3 regions of the Castellaniella sp. GW247-6E4 genome follow, and region 3 is predicted to be linked to each of the others. Evidence: predicted binding sites of a transcription regulator. Region 3 holds the regulator's gene; each other region holds the start of a gene.
The links. The regulator LexA, encoded in region 3, represses DNA repair genes until DNA is damaged. The targets are predictions, from matches to a motif close to ACTGTATNNNNATACAGT.
Positions count from the first base shown of each region.

Region 1: a site for LexA is predicted at 2,675-2,692, ahead of imuA (translesion DNA synthesis-associated protein ImuA). Genes of this name have one in related genera too.
Region 2: a site for LexA is predicted at 3,342-3,359, ahead of recA (recombinase RecA). Genes of this name have one in related genera too.

Region 1 is NZ_JBELOI010000008.1:126,893-131,950, reverse strand. Features, by position in the region: gene fabB (beta-ketoacyl-ACP synthase I) at 1-655, opposite strand, end outside; gene fabA (3-hydroxyacyl-[acyl-carrier-protein] dehydratase FabA) at 668-1,180, opposite strand; gene ABS761_RS11435 (hypothetical protein) at 1,302-1,745, opposite strand; gene ABS761_RS11430 (NRDE family protein) at 1,806-2,588, shown strand; gene imuA (translesion DNA synthesis-associated protein ImuA) at 2,715-3,449, shown strand; gene ABS761_RS11420 (Y-family DNA polymerase) at 3,415-4,620, shown strand; gene ABS761_RS11415 (error-prone DNA polymerase) at 4,625-5,058, shown strand, end outside.
Region 2 is NZ_JBELOI010000008.1:21,185-26,242, reverse strand. Features, by position in the region: gene metE (5-methyltetrahydropteroyltriglutamate--homocysteine S-methyltransferase) at 1-683, opposite strand, end outside; gene ABS761_RS10905 (LysR family transcriptional regulator) at 786-1,709, shown strand; gene recX (recombination regulator RecX) at 1,757-2,221, opposite strand; gene recA (recombinase RecA) at 2,211-3,260, opposite strand; gene ABS761_RS10890 (response regulator) at 3,528-4,229, shown strand; gene ABS761_RS10885 (sensor histidine kinase) at 4,242-5,058, shown strand, end outside.
Region 3 is NZ_JBELOI010000011.1:82,274-87,331, reverse strand. Features, by position in the region: gene uvrB (excinuclease ABC subunit UvrB) at 1-689, opposite strand, end outside; gene ABS761_RS13840 (amino acid aminotransferase) at 795-2,000, shown strand; gene lexA (transcriptional repressor LexA) at 2,107-2,802, shown strand; gene lon (endopeptidase La) at 2,917-5,058, opposite strand, start outside.

The DNA.
Region 1 (5,058 bases), on a different contig from region 3:
TGCGCGAGGCGCGCTCAGGGCTGTCGTTGTAGCGTGTGGACAGCGCCCCCATGGCGTCGAACATGAAAGACAGCGACCAGTGCTCTTCCTCGGCACCGCCGGCAAAGACAATGTCCTGCTTGCCCAGCTGGATCTGTTCCATGGCGTTGCCGATGCAGTGCGCGCTGGTCGAGCAGGCCGAACTGATGGCGTAGTTGATGCCCTTGATTTCGGCGCCCGTAGCCAGGCAGGCGGATACGCCGCTGGCCATGGCCTTGGTCACCATATAGGGCCCGACGCGGCGCACGCCCTTTTCCTGCAGAGTCTGGATTCCCTCGTGAATGCTGGCGTGCGAGGCGCCGCCCGCGCCGACGATCAGACCCGTGCGGGCATTGGACACCAGCTCGGGCGGCAGCCCGGCATCGGCAATGGCCTCTTGCATGGCGACCCAGGCGTAGGCGTGGCCATCGGCCATGAACCGCCCGAGCTTGCGGTCGATCTGCGCCAGGGCATCCAGACGGATGGACCCCGCGACATGCGAACGCAAGCCTCGCTCGACGTAGCTGGGCTGAAAGGAAATGCCCGAGCGGCCCGTGCGCAGGCTCTCGAGCACTTCGGACTGCTTGTTGCCCAGGCTGGACACGATGCCCATGCCGGTGACGACCACACGACGCATGATCCCGTTCTCCTAGAAATTATTGGTGCCGGTGAACAGACCGACACGCAGATCGTGAGCGACATAGATCTCGCGGCCATCGACTTCCATGCGCGCGTCGGCGATGCCCATGACCAGCTTGCGCATCATGACGCGCTTCATGTCGATGTGGTAGCGCACGAGCTTGGCCTTGGGCAGGACCTGGCCGGTGAACTTGACCTCGCCCACGCCCAGGGCGCGGCCGCGCCCCGGGCCACCGCACCAGCCCAGGAAAAAACCCACCAGTTGCCACATGGCATCCAGCCCGAGACAACCGGGCATCACCGGATCGCCCTGAAAATGGCAGTTGAAAAACCACATGTCGGGACGCATGTCGAGCTCGGCGATGATCTCGCCCTTGTCGTGCGGGCCGCCCTGGTCGCTGATGTGAACGATCCGATCGAACATCAGCATGGGGGGCTGTGGCAGCTGCGCATTGCCCTCGCCGAATAATTCACCACGCCCACACGCGAGCAAGTCCTCGTAGCTGAAGCTGTTCTTTTGCATGTCGTCCCGAATGGTTCCCGTCTGACCCGCGAGGCATGCCGGATCCTCGGAATCCGCTGCCACGGTATTGTAAATAGCCCGTTAGTATAACCTGAGGGCGGCCATCACCTTAGTATGGATTTTACCGGGCCTGACTGGCGGAAAACCAGACCGTGACCGAGCCCGGAATGAATAGCGGCGCAGGCGTATTCACCCAGTCAAGCGCCCGATGCACCAACAGGAAAGGCCCCTCGGGCGACAGGCCATCGAAGGCATGCGTGTCGATTTGCGTCCCTCGCAGTTCGACGCAAGGGCCATCGGAGGAACGCCAGCACAGGCGTGTGGCGACCCTCGCATTGCCCGCATAGCGGCGTGCGGCGTGCACACGGGTCACCCGGGCACCCGGCTCGGGCTGCGGATCGGCGGCCGTGGGCGCATAGGAAACCAGGACATCGGCCCGCAGGGCATGCAGGCCCGCGCTGGCCCGGCTCATGGTCCAGGCCCTGTCACCCGCGCAGGCGGGCAGCGATATGGCCCAGCAGGCGAGCGCGGCGCACAGCAGCCGCGCGAAAGGAATATCAGGCATGCACCGATTATGGCATGCCCATATCGTATCCTTACGGCATACAACACTGAGGCCGACTCCATGTGCATTGCCTACCTCGCCATCGGCGACCCCCGCTGGCCGCTGTTCATCGCCGCCAACCGAGACGAATACCATGCGCGTCCGACCGCGGCGGCGGCCCCCTGGGCTGATCGGCCGGATATCATCGGCGGCCTGGATCTGCTTGCGGGCGGGACGTGGCTGGGCTGGGCCCGCGCCGGCCGCTTCGCCCTCCTCACCAATTACCGCGAGCCTGGCAATCGTCGCTCGGGCACCCCTTCGCGCGGCGTCCTGGTTCGGGATTTCCTGCGCGGCGACGCGCCCGCGGCGGTGTACGCCGCCGATATTCAGTCCCGGGGCGAGGACTACAAGGGATTCAACCTGATCGTCGGCGACACGGCCGGCGTGCATTACGCGAGCAATCGCGACCCCCTGGCGCGCGCCAGACCACTCGCTTCGGGCCGCTATGTACTGTCGAATCACTTGCTGGACACTCCCTGGCCGAAGGCCGGGCGGCTGCGCGCGGCCCTCGACGCACGGCCGCCCGAGGTCCTGGCGGACGATCCCGACGGGGTTTTCGCCGTCCTGCGCGACGCCGAGCCGGCCGACGACGCGATCCTGCCCGCCACCGGAGTCTCGATCGAGCTCGAGCGCCTGCTCAGCAGCCCCTTCATCGTCAGTCCCGACTACGGGACACGCTGCACGACCGTGATCGCCGTCGCGGCCGACGGCCATGCCCTGTTCAGCGAACAGAGCTACGATCCCGCAGGCCGCGCCAGCGAGCGTCACGACTGGCGGCTGCCGCCCACGCCGCCGCGCGCCTGAGCACGGCCATCCGCGCGGGCGGGCGCCCCTTCGGAGCCCGATTCCCTTGCGGCCGGTGCGCAGCCTGGGTTCAGTCAATGATTTATACTGTATTTAATTACAGTATTTTTGGCTCAAGAGCACACTATGGCTGCCCCGCCCGCATCGACCGTCCTCCAGCATCCCGAACGCATCCATCCAGCCCTTTGGCGGGCCAGCCAGCTCGCCCCCGCTCGCCGCGCCGTCGTATCCACCGGCCACGAGGCCCTCGATCGGGAACTGCCGGGCGGGGGCTGGCCGCTGGGCACGCTGATCGAGCTGCTGTCCGAACGGCCCGGCATCGGTGAGCTGCTGCTCCTGCGGCCGGCCCTCGCCGCCCTCGATCCCAGGCGCCTGATCCTGCTGATCGACCCTCCCCACCCCCCCTCGATGCAATGCTGGGCCAACTGGGGCCTGCAACCTCGCCGCCTGGCGTGGCTGCGTGCCGGCACAGCGCCCGAGCGCCTCTGGGCCGCCGAGCAGGCCGTCCGCCACGACGTCTGCGCGGCGCTGCTGTGCTGGGTGGGGCCGGCATCCGGCCAGGCGTTGCTACGACTGCAACGCCTGGCCCGCAGCGGTCATTCACTGCTGATCCTGCTGCGCCCCCGATCGGCGGCGCGGCAGGCCAGTCCGGCCGCCCTGCGCCTGTCCCTCGAGCCCTCGCCACAGGGCCTGTCGCTGGGCATCCTCAAGCGGCGCGGCCCCGCCCTGCCCGAGGCCATCGTCATCCACCTATATTCCGATGCTCTGGATTTGCCTGCACCTGCCCCGGCCCGCGCATGGCGGCCCGCCCGGGCTGGCCGCCCGCTTGCTGCGTTATACGCCGCATCTGGCCATTCTTGACGACCACGCCCTGGCCCTCGAGATCGAGGGCAGCCTGCGTCTGTTTGGCGGCGTCCGGGCCCTGCTGCGCGCCGTGCGGCGAGACTGCCCCCCCGGCACCGTCACGGGCCTTGCGCCAACGGCGCTGGGCGCCTGCCTGCTTGCGCGATCGAGCCGCGGCACGCGCCACGTCCTGCGTCCCGAGACCCTGTCCCGTCGCCTCGACGCTCTGCCGTGCGCCGCCTTGCCCGTGGCACCGGACACCCTGGCGGCGTTGCAAGCCCTCGGATGTCGCCGACTGGGCGCTCTGCGGGCCCTGCCCCGGGTCGGTTTACGCAACCGGGGGTACGCCGCCCTCATCGAGACCCTGGACCGGGCCTATGGGCGGGCCACCCCCCAGGCCCACGACTGGCTGACAAACGGTGGCGGCTTTGCTCAGGCCTGCGAACTGCCCCGTCACAGCGCGTCCGCCACCGTCATCGAGGCCGCCAGCGCCCCCCTCATCGCCGCTCTGTGTGCCTGGCTGGACGCGCACCAGGACGCCACCAGCCTGCTGGAACTGGACCTGTTCCATGACGACCGGCGCCTGGCGTCCCCGATCACCTCGGTGCGCCTGCGGACCGCCCGACCGGAATGGGACGCCGCGCGCTTTACGGGGTTGCTGCGCGAGCACTTGGCGCGCCGTCGGCTCGAGGCCCCCGTGGTGGGGCTCGCCTTGCGCTGCACGCGGGTCGAACCGCGCGCGCCCCGGACCGCGCCCCTGCTGCTCGACGATAGCCCGCCCCCGGGCCGCGAGGCCGCCCTGCTCGACATGCTGCGCGCCCGCCTGGGCATGGACTGCCTGTCCTTCCCCGATCCGGTTCCCCAGCACATCCCCGAACGCACGGACCGCTGGCGCGCCAAGGCCACACTGCCGCGAGCGCGCCTGCCCGAGCTCGCGTCCCGCAGCCGGCCCCTATGGCTGCTCGCCCAGGCCATCGCCCTGACCGCCCCGGCGCATCGACCGATGATCGGCGGCGCACCCCTGGCCCTGATTTCGGGCCCCGAGCGCATCGAGGGGGGCTGGTGGGTCCACGGCCAGGCCCCGGTCGGCCGGGACTATTTCATCGCCCGCGATGCTCGCGGCGCGCGCTACTGGATCTATCGGGACCACCGCGGGACGGGCTGGTTCCTGCATGGCCTGTTCGGATGACGCCATGGGTTTGCCGGACTACGCCGAGCTGGACTGCCTGTCGAACTTCACCTTTCTGACGGGCGCCTCGCATCCCGAGGAACTGGTCCGCACCGCCGCCGAACTGGGCTATCGGGCGATCGCCCTGACCGACGAATGCTCGCTCGCCGGCATCGTGCGCGCCTGGCGCGAGGCGCGCCGCCACGGCCTGCGCCTGCTCACCGGCAGCCGCTTGCGCCCCGCCGAGGGTGCCTTCGAACTCATCGTCCTGGCCGAGGACCGCAATGGCTACGGCGCCCTTTGCCGCCTGATCACCCGTGCCCGGCAACGCAGCCCCAAGGGCCAATACACGTTCACGCTCGATGACCTGTGGTCCGACGGCGAACCCGGCATCGCCACCGCGCCGATCTCCGGCTGTCTCCTGATCGTCAAGCCGAACTATGGCGCGCCCCCTGCCTG
Region 2 (5,058 bases), on a different contig from region 3:
GCCCTCCAGGCATCGGGCAGCTCCAGGCCGAGGATGGGCTCGTCGATCTGCACCCACTCCACCCCTAGCCGCGCCAGGCGCCGCAGCACCTGCTCGTAGGCCGTCAACAAGGCCGGCAGCAGCTCGAGCTTGGCCTCGTCGGCCGCCCCCCGGGCGTAGGCATCCCCTTTGCCCAGCCAGAGCCAGGACAGCGGCCCCGGGATCACGGGCTTGGTCCGATGGCCCAGGGCCTGCGCCTCGGCAACCTGCTCGAACAGATCCTCGCGCGCGATCCGATAGGATTGACCCGGATGCAGCTCGGGGACAATGTAGTGGTAGTTGGTGTCGAACCACTTGGTCATTTCGCAGGCGGCTGCAGGCGTGCCGGATGGCGCGCGGCCGCGCGCCATCCGAAACAACGTATCCAGGCTGACCGGCTCATCATCCGGCTGCCCGAAGCGCGCCGGTACGGCGCCCAGGGTGGCCGTCCATTCGAGAATCTGGTCGTACCAGGCAAAATCCCCCACCGGCACGGCGGCCATGCCGGCGCGCGCCTGGATCTCCCAGTGGCGGGCGCGCAACGCGCGCCCCGCCTCGCGCAGCGCCGCCTGATCGGAATGGCCGGCCCAATAGGCCTCCTGAGCGCGCTTGAGCTCGCGGTCCACGCCGATCCGAGGAAAACCCAGATTATGAATAATCGTCATTCTTAAACCTATTAATATAAAATTTACTCAACAAACGACATTGTGCATGCGAAGCTCCCCAGGGAAAAATCAAATGCACCATCCATAAGTTGAGGAAAATTCATGATAGAGGTCAAACATATGGAAACCCTGGTGGCCATCCGGGACGGCGGCAGCCTCCAGGAGGCCGCCGAGCGCCTGCACCTGACTCAATCCGCCCTTTCGCATCAATTGCGCGATCTCGAGGTCAGGCTGAAGGTCGCCCTGCTGAACCGGCGCACCCGCCCGGCCCGGCTGACGACGGCCGCCTTGCGCATCATCGAGCTGGCCGAGGAGGTCCTGCCCCGAATCCGCGCCACCGAGCGTGAGCTGCAGCGCCTCGCGGCGGGCCGCACGGGCCGCCTGCACGTGGCGATCGACTGCCACTCGTGCTTCCAGTGGTTGATGCCGGCGCTGGACGCCTTCCGCCAGGCCTGGCCCGACGTGTCGCTGGACCTGTCGGCGGCATTTTCCTTCGCACCCCTGCCGGCGCTGCTGCGCGGCGACCTGGACGTGGTGATCACCTCGGACCCGGAGCCCTCCGAGGCGATCCGCTATGCGCCGCTGTTCGGCTACGAACTGGTGGTGGCGGTCGCGCGAGGCGGACCGCTTGCCGGTCTCGCTCACGTGGACGCGCGCCAACTGGCCGATCAGGTGCTGATCACCTATCCGGTGGACCGCAACCGCCTGGACGTGTTCACGGCCTTCATGGATCCCGAGGGGGTGGAGCCGGTGGCGGTGCGCACCGCCGAATTGACGCCGATGATCGTCCAGCTGGTCGCCAGCGGCCGAGGCGTGGCGGCCCTGCCCAACTGGGCCCTGACCGAATATCTGGACCAGGGCTGGCTGCACATCTGCCGCCTGGGTGAACACGGCGTTTGGCGCACGCTCTACGCGGCCACCCGCGCCGAGGACGCGGAGGCCAGCTACGTGCAGGCGTTTCTGGCCCAGGCGCGCGAGACCTGCTTCGATACCTTGACAGGCATCCAGCCGGCACCGGCCGGATGACTGGACGGGTGAAACCGACACGGTGCATGCCCAATCAGGACACGGAATCAGCGTTCGGAATCCCGGCCGTCCAGTATCCTGCGCACGCACTCGGCCGAGAACCCCCGGCCCGCCAGAAAGCGGTATTGGCGGGCGTATTCCCGCGCGTCGCCCGGGGGTTGCCCGAACTTGCGCAGCCACACCTCGCGCGCCCGACCGGATTCCGTATCGGCCAGGCCGGCCCCGAGGTCGCAGAGCTCGTCCTCGCCGACCCCTTGCTGGCGCAGGGTTTGCAGGATGCGGGCGGCACCTTGCCGTGGAGCCTGGCGCGCGGCATAGGCCTCGGCGTAGCGCCGGTCCGACTGCCAATGCTGGCGTTCGAGATCGTCGAGGACGGCCTCGATCCGCTCGGGATCATCGCAATGGGCGGCGAGCTTGCGCCGCAGCTCCAGGCGCGAATGCTCGCGGCGGGACAGATAGGCGATGGCCCTGGCCTTCAGGCTGGGGCCGCGATCGGGATCATCACTGGCCATCGGCCTGCGCGGCCGGGGCGCGCGCGACGATGCCGAGCTGCTCGCGCACGCGATTCTCGATCTCGAAGGCCATCTCGGGGCGTTCCTTGAGGTAGTCCCGCACATTGTCCTTGCCCTGGCCGATGCGCTCGCCGTTATAGCTGTACCAGGCACCAGCCTTGTCCACGATGCCCGCCTGCACACCCAGGTCGATGATCTCGCCCTCGCGCGAGATTCCGGTACCGTACATGATGTCGAACTCGACCTGCTTGAAAGGCGGCGCGACCTTGTTTTTCACCACCTTGACGCGCGTCTCGTTGCCGACCACCTCGTCGCCTTTCTTGATCGAGCCGATGCGGCGGATGTCCAGGCGCACCGAGGAATAGAATTTCAGCGCATTGCCCCCGGTGGTGGTTTCGGGGTTGCCGAACATGACGCCGATCTTCATCCGGATCTGGTTGATGAAGATCACCATGCAGTTGGCGCGCTTGATCGTGGCGGTAAGCTTGCGCAGGGCCTGGCTCATGAGCCTGGCCTGCAGGCCAGGCAGCGAATCCCCCATATCGCCCTCGATCTCGGCCTTGGGCACCAGGGCCGCCACCGAGTCGATCACGATCAGGTCCACCGACCCCGAGCGCACCAGGGCGTCGGTGATCTCGAGGGCCTGCTCGCCGGTATCCGGCTGGGAAATCAGCAGATCGGACAAGTTGACGCCCAGGCGCGACGCATATTGCACATCCAGCGCGTGCTCGGCGTCGATGAAGGCGCAGGTGCCGCCGACCTTCTGCATCTCGGCGATGACCTGCAGGGTCAGCGTGGTCTTGCCGGAGGACTCGGGGCCGTAGACCTCGATCACGCGGCCACGCGGCAGACCACCGACGCCCAACGCGATGTCCAGCCCGAGCGAACCGGTCGACACCACCTGGATGTCGTGCTCGACCTGGTTGTCGCCATAGCGCATGACCGAACCTTTGCCGAATTGCTTTTCGATCTGCGACAGCGCCGCGGCCAGCGCCTTGGCGCGCTCGGGGTTGGCGGCCTTGCCGGTTTGTTCGTCCATGTGGACTCCTTGAGTAACGGTTTGGGCCGGCGGAGGGCATCCGGCAGGCCGTGGTTTTCGACGATTATGGCACTAAATTATACTGTATGGAAATACAGATGTCTCCCGGAGAGCCGTCGGCGCGCCCTCGACGCCGGCCCGCGCCCATCGTTAACCCCTAATGACCGCAAGCGCGTCGCGTGACAGAATGAAACCCCGGGCGCGCAGCGCACGCGCGGCGCCGCGCGTCCCCCTGATCCCAACCTGCCCCTGGATGTCATTCCCGCCATGCGTATCCTGATCGCCGAAGACGACAGTATTCTTGCGGATGGTCTTTCCCGTTCACTGCGCTACGAAGGCTATGCGGTGGACGTGGTCCACGACGGCTCCAGCGCCGATTCCGCGCTCCAGCTCCAGACCTTCGACCTGCTGATCCTGGACCTGGGCCTGCCCCGCATGAGCGGCCTGTCGGTCCTGCGCAAGCTGCGCCAGCGCCACACCGCCCTGCCCGTGCTGATCCTGACGGCGGCCGATTCGGTCGAGCAGCGAGTCGAGGGTCTGGACCTGGGCGCCGACGACTACATGTCCAAGCCCTTTGCCTTGAGCGAGCTCGAGGCACGCGTGCGGGCCCTGATCCGCCGCAACGGCGGCGCCCGGACCTCGGTGCTGCACCACCACCGGCTGGCCTTCGATCTCAACGGGCGCGTGGCGACCATCGACGAGCAGCCGCTCGAGTTGTCCGCGCGCGAAACCAGCCTGCTCGAGATCTTCCTCTCGCGCAGTGGCCGCATGATCAGCAAAAGCCAGCTCGTCGACCTGCTGTGCGAATGGGGCGAAGAGGTCACCACCAACGCCATCGAGGTCTACATCCACCGGCTGCGCAAGAAGCTCGAGCCCAGCGGCGCGCGCATCCTGACGGTGCGCGGCCTGGGCTACTGCCTCGAGCCCGAGACCAAGAGCGAATCCGCCGACTCCGCGGCGACCATCTGATTTCGGGGCGGCATGTTTCCCTCGTCCAGCAAGGGCCGCAAGAAACGACGCCGCACACTGCTGAGCCGCATCCTGTCATGGATGATCGTGCCGCTGTTCATCATGTGGTCGATTGGCATCGTCATCACGTACTTCATCGCCCAGAACATCGCCAACGCGCCCTACGACCGCACACTGGCGAGTCACCTGCGCCTGCTGCGCCACGAGGTCGAGCAACAACGTCTGCACGATGGCGTGCGCCTGTCCGAGTCGGCGCGCACAATCCTCGAGGGGGACGCCGGCCAGACGCCGACGATCTGGCGGATCCTGGATGCCAACGGCCACTCGCTGGCCGGCAGCGCCGACCTCCCCATCCCCGAAAACTGGGCCTACGACATCAATCAGATCCGCTACCGCAACGCGACCATGCAGCATCGCTCGGTACGGGTGGCCTATGTCTGGGGTGGACGCGACCGCGACGGCGTGGGGTTTCTCGCGGCGGTGGCCGAACCCAGCGAGGCGCGCGCCACCCTCCAGCAGGAAATCCTCACTGGAATGTTGACGCCACAATTAATTATCCTGCCGCTGGCCGCCATGCTCGCCGGCCTGGGCCTGACCCAGGGTCTGGAGCCCCTCAGCCTGCTGCAAGAGCACATGCGCAAGCGCAAACCGAGCGATCTATCCCCCATTCGCGACGACTTGGCGCCCGCCGAGATCGCGCCGCTGATCGCGGCCATGAACAACGTGCTCAAGCGCCTGGCGGCCTCGCTGGAATCCCAGCGGCGCTTCGTCGCAAACGCGGCCCACCAGCTCAAGACCCCGCTGGCGGGCATCCGCACCCAGTGCGAAC
Region 3 (5,058 bases):
AACAAGGTGATGCGCAGCGCCTGCTCGGCATGCTCGGCCGGGAATACGTCGATCACCTCGCCACGCGCGCGGAACACCCCGCGCGCGAACTCGGCATCGTTGCGCTCGTACTGCATGGCCACCAGCCGGGCGAGGATTTCCTGGCGGGCGATGCGGTCGCCCTTGCGCAGGGTCAGGACCATGGCGTGATAGTCCCCGGGATTGCCGATCCCGTAGATGCAGGACACGGTGCCCACGATGATGGTGTCGGGGCGTTCGAGCAGGCTCTTGGTGGCGGACAAGCGCATCTGCTCGATGTGCTCGTTGATCGACGAGTCCTTTTCGATGAACAAGTCGCGCGAGGGCACGTAGGCCTCGGGCTGGTAGTAATCGTAGTAGGACACGAAATATTCCACGGCGTTGCGCGGAAAGAACTCGCGCATCTCCGCGTAGAGCTGCGCCGCCAGGGTCTTGTTGGGCGCGAGCACAATGGCGGGCCGCCCGGTCCGGGCGATGAGGTTGGCCATGGTGTAGGTCTTGCCCGACCCCGTGACACCCAGCAGGGTCTGGAACATCAGGCCATCGTGTATCCCCTCCTCGAGGGCGGCGATCGCGGCCGGCTGATCGCCCGCGGGCGGATACGGCTGATAGAGCTGGAACGGACTGTCCGGGTAACGGATGAATCCGGGTGCGGCCTGAGTCGTGGGCAACTGGACACCTCTTCGGGAAACCCCTTATTATCCCATCATTGCCTCCCGCAACAAAGATCGGCCCTCGAACCCCACCTTTCTTCCCTAGCCCTTCCTCCAAATCACATGTCCTCCCTTTTCGCTTCCGTCGAACTCGCTCCGCGCGACCCCATCCTGGGCCTGAATGAACAATTCAAGGCCGATACCCGCGACACCAAGGTCAATCTTGGGGTGGGCGTGTACTACGACGACCAGGGCCGCATCCCGCTGCTGAACGCCGTGCGCCAGGCCGAAACCCGACTGTTCGAACGCGCCGAGCCCCGCAACTACCTGCCCATCGACGGGATCCCGGGCTATAACACCGGGGCGCAAACCCTGCTGTTGGGCAAGGGCTCGCCGCTCATGTCCGAACACCGCTCCCTGACGGTCCAGACGCTGGGCGGCACGGGCGCGCTCAAGGTCGGGGCCGACTTCCTGCGCCAGGTCCTGCCCGGCGCCCGGGTGGCCATCAGCAACCCGAGCTGGGCCAACCACCAGGCGCTGTTCGAGGCGGCGGGCTTCCCCGTCGTCAGCTACGACTACTACGACGCCGCGACGCACGGCCTGAACTTCGAAGGCATGCTGGCCTCGCTCGAGGCTTTGCCGGCGGGCACGATCGTGGTCCTGCACGCCTGCTGCCACAACCCCACCGGGGTGGATCCCACGGCCGAGCAATGGGCGCGGATCGCCCAGACCATCCAGGCCCGCCAACTCGTGCCCTTCCTCGACATCGCCTACCAGGGCTTCGGCGCGGGGATCGAGGAGGATGCCAGCGTGGTGCGCCAGTTCGCGGACCTGGGCCTGACCATGTTCATCAGTTCCTCGTTCTCGAAATCCTTCTCGCTGTACGGCGAGCGCGTCGGCGCCCTGACGCTGGTGACCGGCAGCGACGACGAAAGCGCGCGGGTGCTCAGCCAGCTCAAGCGCGTCATTCGCACCAACTACTCCAACCCCCCGACCCACGGGGGCGCCATCGTATCCATGGTGCTCAACACGCCCGAGCTCTACGCCACCTGGGCGGGCGAGCTCGCGGGCATGCGCGAGCGGATCCGCGGCATGCGCCGCCAACTGGTCGAGAAAATCCAGGCTGCCGGCGTGGACCAGGACTTCGGTTTCGTCATGGCGCAACGCGGCATGTTCTCGTATTCGGGCCTGAACAAAACCCAGGTCGAGCGCCTGCGCGACGAATTCGGCATCTATGCGGTCGGCAGCGGCCGGATCTGCGTGGCCGCCCTCAACAGCGGCAACATCGACTACGTGGCCGAGGCCATCGCCCGCGTCATCAAGGGCTGACCACCGCGCACCGCCGCACCGAGCCGGCCCGGGTCCCCCGGGCCGACTTGCCTTTTGCGGCTCCATCGGCCACAATTCGGACTGTGTTTATGTACAGCCCAAGACCATGGCCCTCAAGCTCACCGCGCGACAATCCCAGATCCTCGACCTGATCCGCCAGGCCATCGCGGTCGATGGCCGTCCGCCCACCCGCGCCGAAATCGCCGATACCTTGGGTTTTCGCTCGGCCAACGCCGCCGAGGACCATCTGCGCGCCCTCGCGCGCAAAGGCGTGATCCGCCTGTCGGCGGGCACCTCGCGCGGCATTCAGCTCGTCGAGGCAAACGAGGATGCGACGCAGGCACTGCGGCGCGCACCCAGGGACCATGCCCCCGACGACGCGCCGCCGGTGCGCCTCGCCCAGGCCGCCGACCACTTGCTGCTACCGATCGTCGGGCGCGTGGCGGCCGGCCATCCCATCCTGGCCGCCGAGCACGTCGAACGCGAAATCCCGGTGGGTGCGGGCCTATTTTCCCAGACACCGGATTACCTGCTGCGCGTGCGCGGCGCCAGCATGCGCGATGTCGGCATCCTGGACGGCGACCTGCTCGCGGTCCGCCGCAGCCCCGAGGCCCGCAACGGACAGATCGTCGTCGCCCGCCTGGGCACCGAGGTCACGGTCAAGCGCCTCGAACGCCAGGGTGGCCGCCTGCGCCTGCTACCCGAAAATCCCGACTTCCAGCCCATCCTGGTTGGCCCAGGGGACGATTTCGCCCTCGAAGGGATCGCGGTGGGCCTGATCCGCACCGACGCCCTGCACTGACCCAGGCCCGCGGGCCTCGCGCGATACAGAACACGGCCCGGCCTCGAACCTGAATCCAAAAAACCCGGGACGGAAAACCGTCCCGGGTTTTTTGCGCCTATACCACGCGCAACCTCAGTGCTTGGTCACGTCGCCGTTGCTCGACTCCGCGGGACGCGAGGCTGCCACGGCCTCGGCCGCCAGGCGCGCGACCTCCTCGTCGGACAAGGGGGTGGGCATGTGCTGCAAGGCCACCTCCAGGACCCGGTCGATCCAGCGCACTGGAATGATGTCCAGGTGGTTCTTGACGTTGTCGGGGATCTCGACCAGGTCCTTGACGTTTTCCTCGGGAATCATGACGGTCTTGATCCCGCCGCGGTGAGCCGCCAGCAGCTTTTCCTTCAGGCCGCCGATGGCCAGCACCTCGCCGCGCAGGGTGATCTCGCCGGTCATGGCCACGTCCGAACGCACCGGGATGCCCGTGAGCGCCGATACCATGGCCGTGGTGATGGCGATGCCCGCCGAGGGGCCGTCCTTGGGCGTGGCGCCCTCGGGAAAGTGCACGTGCAGGTCGCGCTTTTCGAAGGCCTGGTTGGCAATGCCCCATTTCTGGGCCCGCGCGCGCACCACCGTGCGCGCCGCCTCGACGGATTCCTTCATCACGTCGCCCAGCGAACCCGTGCGCACCACCGCGCCCTTGCCGGGCATGTCGGCCACCTCGATGGTCAGCAGTTCCCCGCCCACCTCGGTCCAGGCCAGGCCCGTCGCCAGGCCGATGCGGTCTTCCTTCTCGGCAATGCCGAAGGTATAGCGGCGCACGCCCAGGTAGTCGTTGAGATTGGCGGCATCGACCGTGATGCGCTCGGTGATCACGCCCGCCTTGCGGCCGCGCGTCACCGGGTTGGCCGCGAGCAGCTGCTTGACGACTTTGCGGCACACCTTGGAGATCTCGCGCTCGAGGGCGCGCACGCCCGCCTCGCGCGTGTAGTAGCGCACGATGTCGCGCACGGCGTCCTCGGTGATGGTCAGTTCGCCTTCCTGCACGCCGTTGTTCTTCATGAGCTTGGGCAGCAGGTGGTCGAAGGCGATGTGGACCTTTTCATCCTCGGTGTAGCCCGACAGGCGAATGACCTCCATGCGGTCCAGCAGCGCCGGCGGAATGTTCAGGGTGTTGCTGGTCGCCACGAACATCACGTCCGACAAGTCGAAGTCGACCTCGATGTAGTGGTCCTGGAAGGTGTGGTTCTGTTCGGGATCCAGCACCTCGAGCAGCGCCGAGGACGGATCGCCGCGGAAATCCGCGCCCATCTTGTCGATCTCGTCGAGCAGGAACAGCGGGTTGCGCACACTGACCTTGGCCATGTTCTGGAGGATCTTGCCGGGCATCGAACCGATGTAGGTGCGGCGGTGGCCCCGGATTTCGGCCTCGTCGCGCACGCCGCCCAGGGCCATGCGCACGAACTTGCGGTTGGTCGCGCGCGCAATGGACTGGCCCAGCGAGGTCTTGCCCACGCCCGGGGGCCCGACCAGGCACAGGATCGGTGCCTTGAGCTTGTCGACGCGCTGCTGCACGGCGAGGTATTCCAGGATGCGTTCCTTGACCTTTTCCAGGCCATAGTGGTCTGCGTCGAGGACTTCCTCGGCGTTCTTGATGGAATTGTTGACGCGGCTCTTTTTGCGCCACGGCAGGCCCAGCAGCGTATCGATATAGTTGCGCACCACGGTCGCCTCGGCGGACATGGGCGACATGAGCTTGAGCTTCTTGAGTTCGGCGGCGGCCTTCTTCTGGGCCTCCTTGGGCAGATGCGCCTCGGCGATCTTGCGCTCCATCTCCTCGATGTCGGCGCCTTCCTCGCCTTCGCCCAGTTCCTTCTGGATGGCCTTGACCTGCTCGTTGAGGTAGTAGTCGCGCTGGCTCTTTTCCATCTGCTTTTTCACGCGGCCGCGAATGCGCTTTTCGACCTGCAGGATGTCGATCTCGGCCTCGAGCTGCGCCAGCAGCGCCTCGAGGCGGCCGGCGGCGCCGGTGGTCTCGAGCATGACCTGCTTTTGCTCGATCTTGAGGGGCAGGTGCGCGGCGATGGTGTCGGCCAGGCGCCCGGCATCCTCGATGCCCGAGAGCGAGGTGAGGATTTCCTGGGGGATTTTCTTGTTGAGCTTGACGTATTGCTCGAACTGGGCGACCACCGCCCGGCGCAAGGCCTCGGCCTCGGCGTTCTGGGAATGATCCTCGTCGACGCCGGCCACGTGCGCGGCGAAGTGGGTCTCGACGTCCGT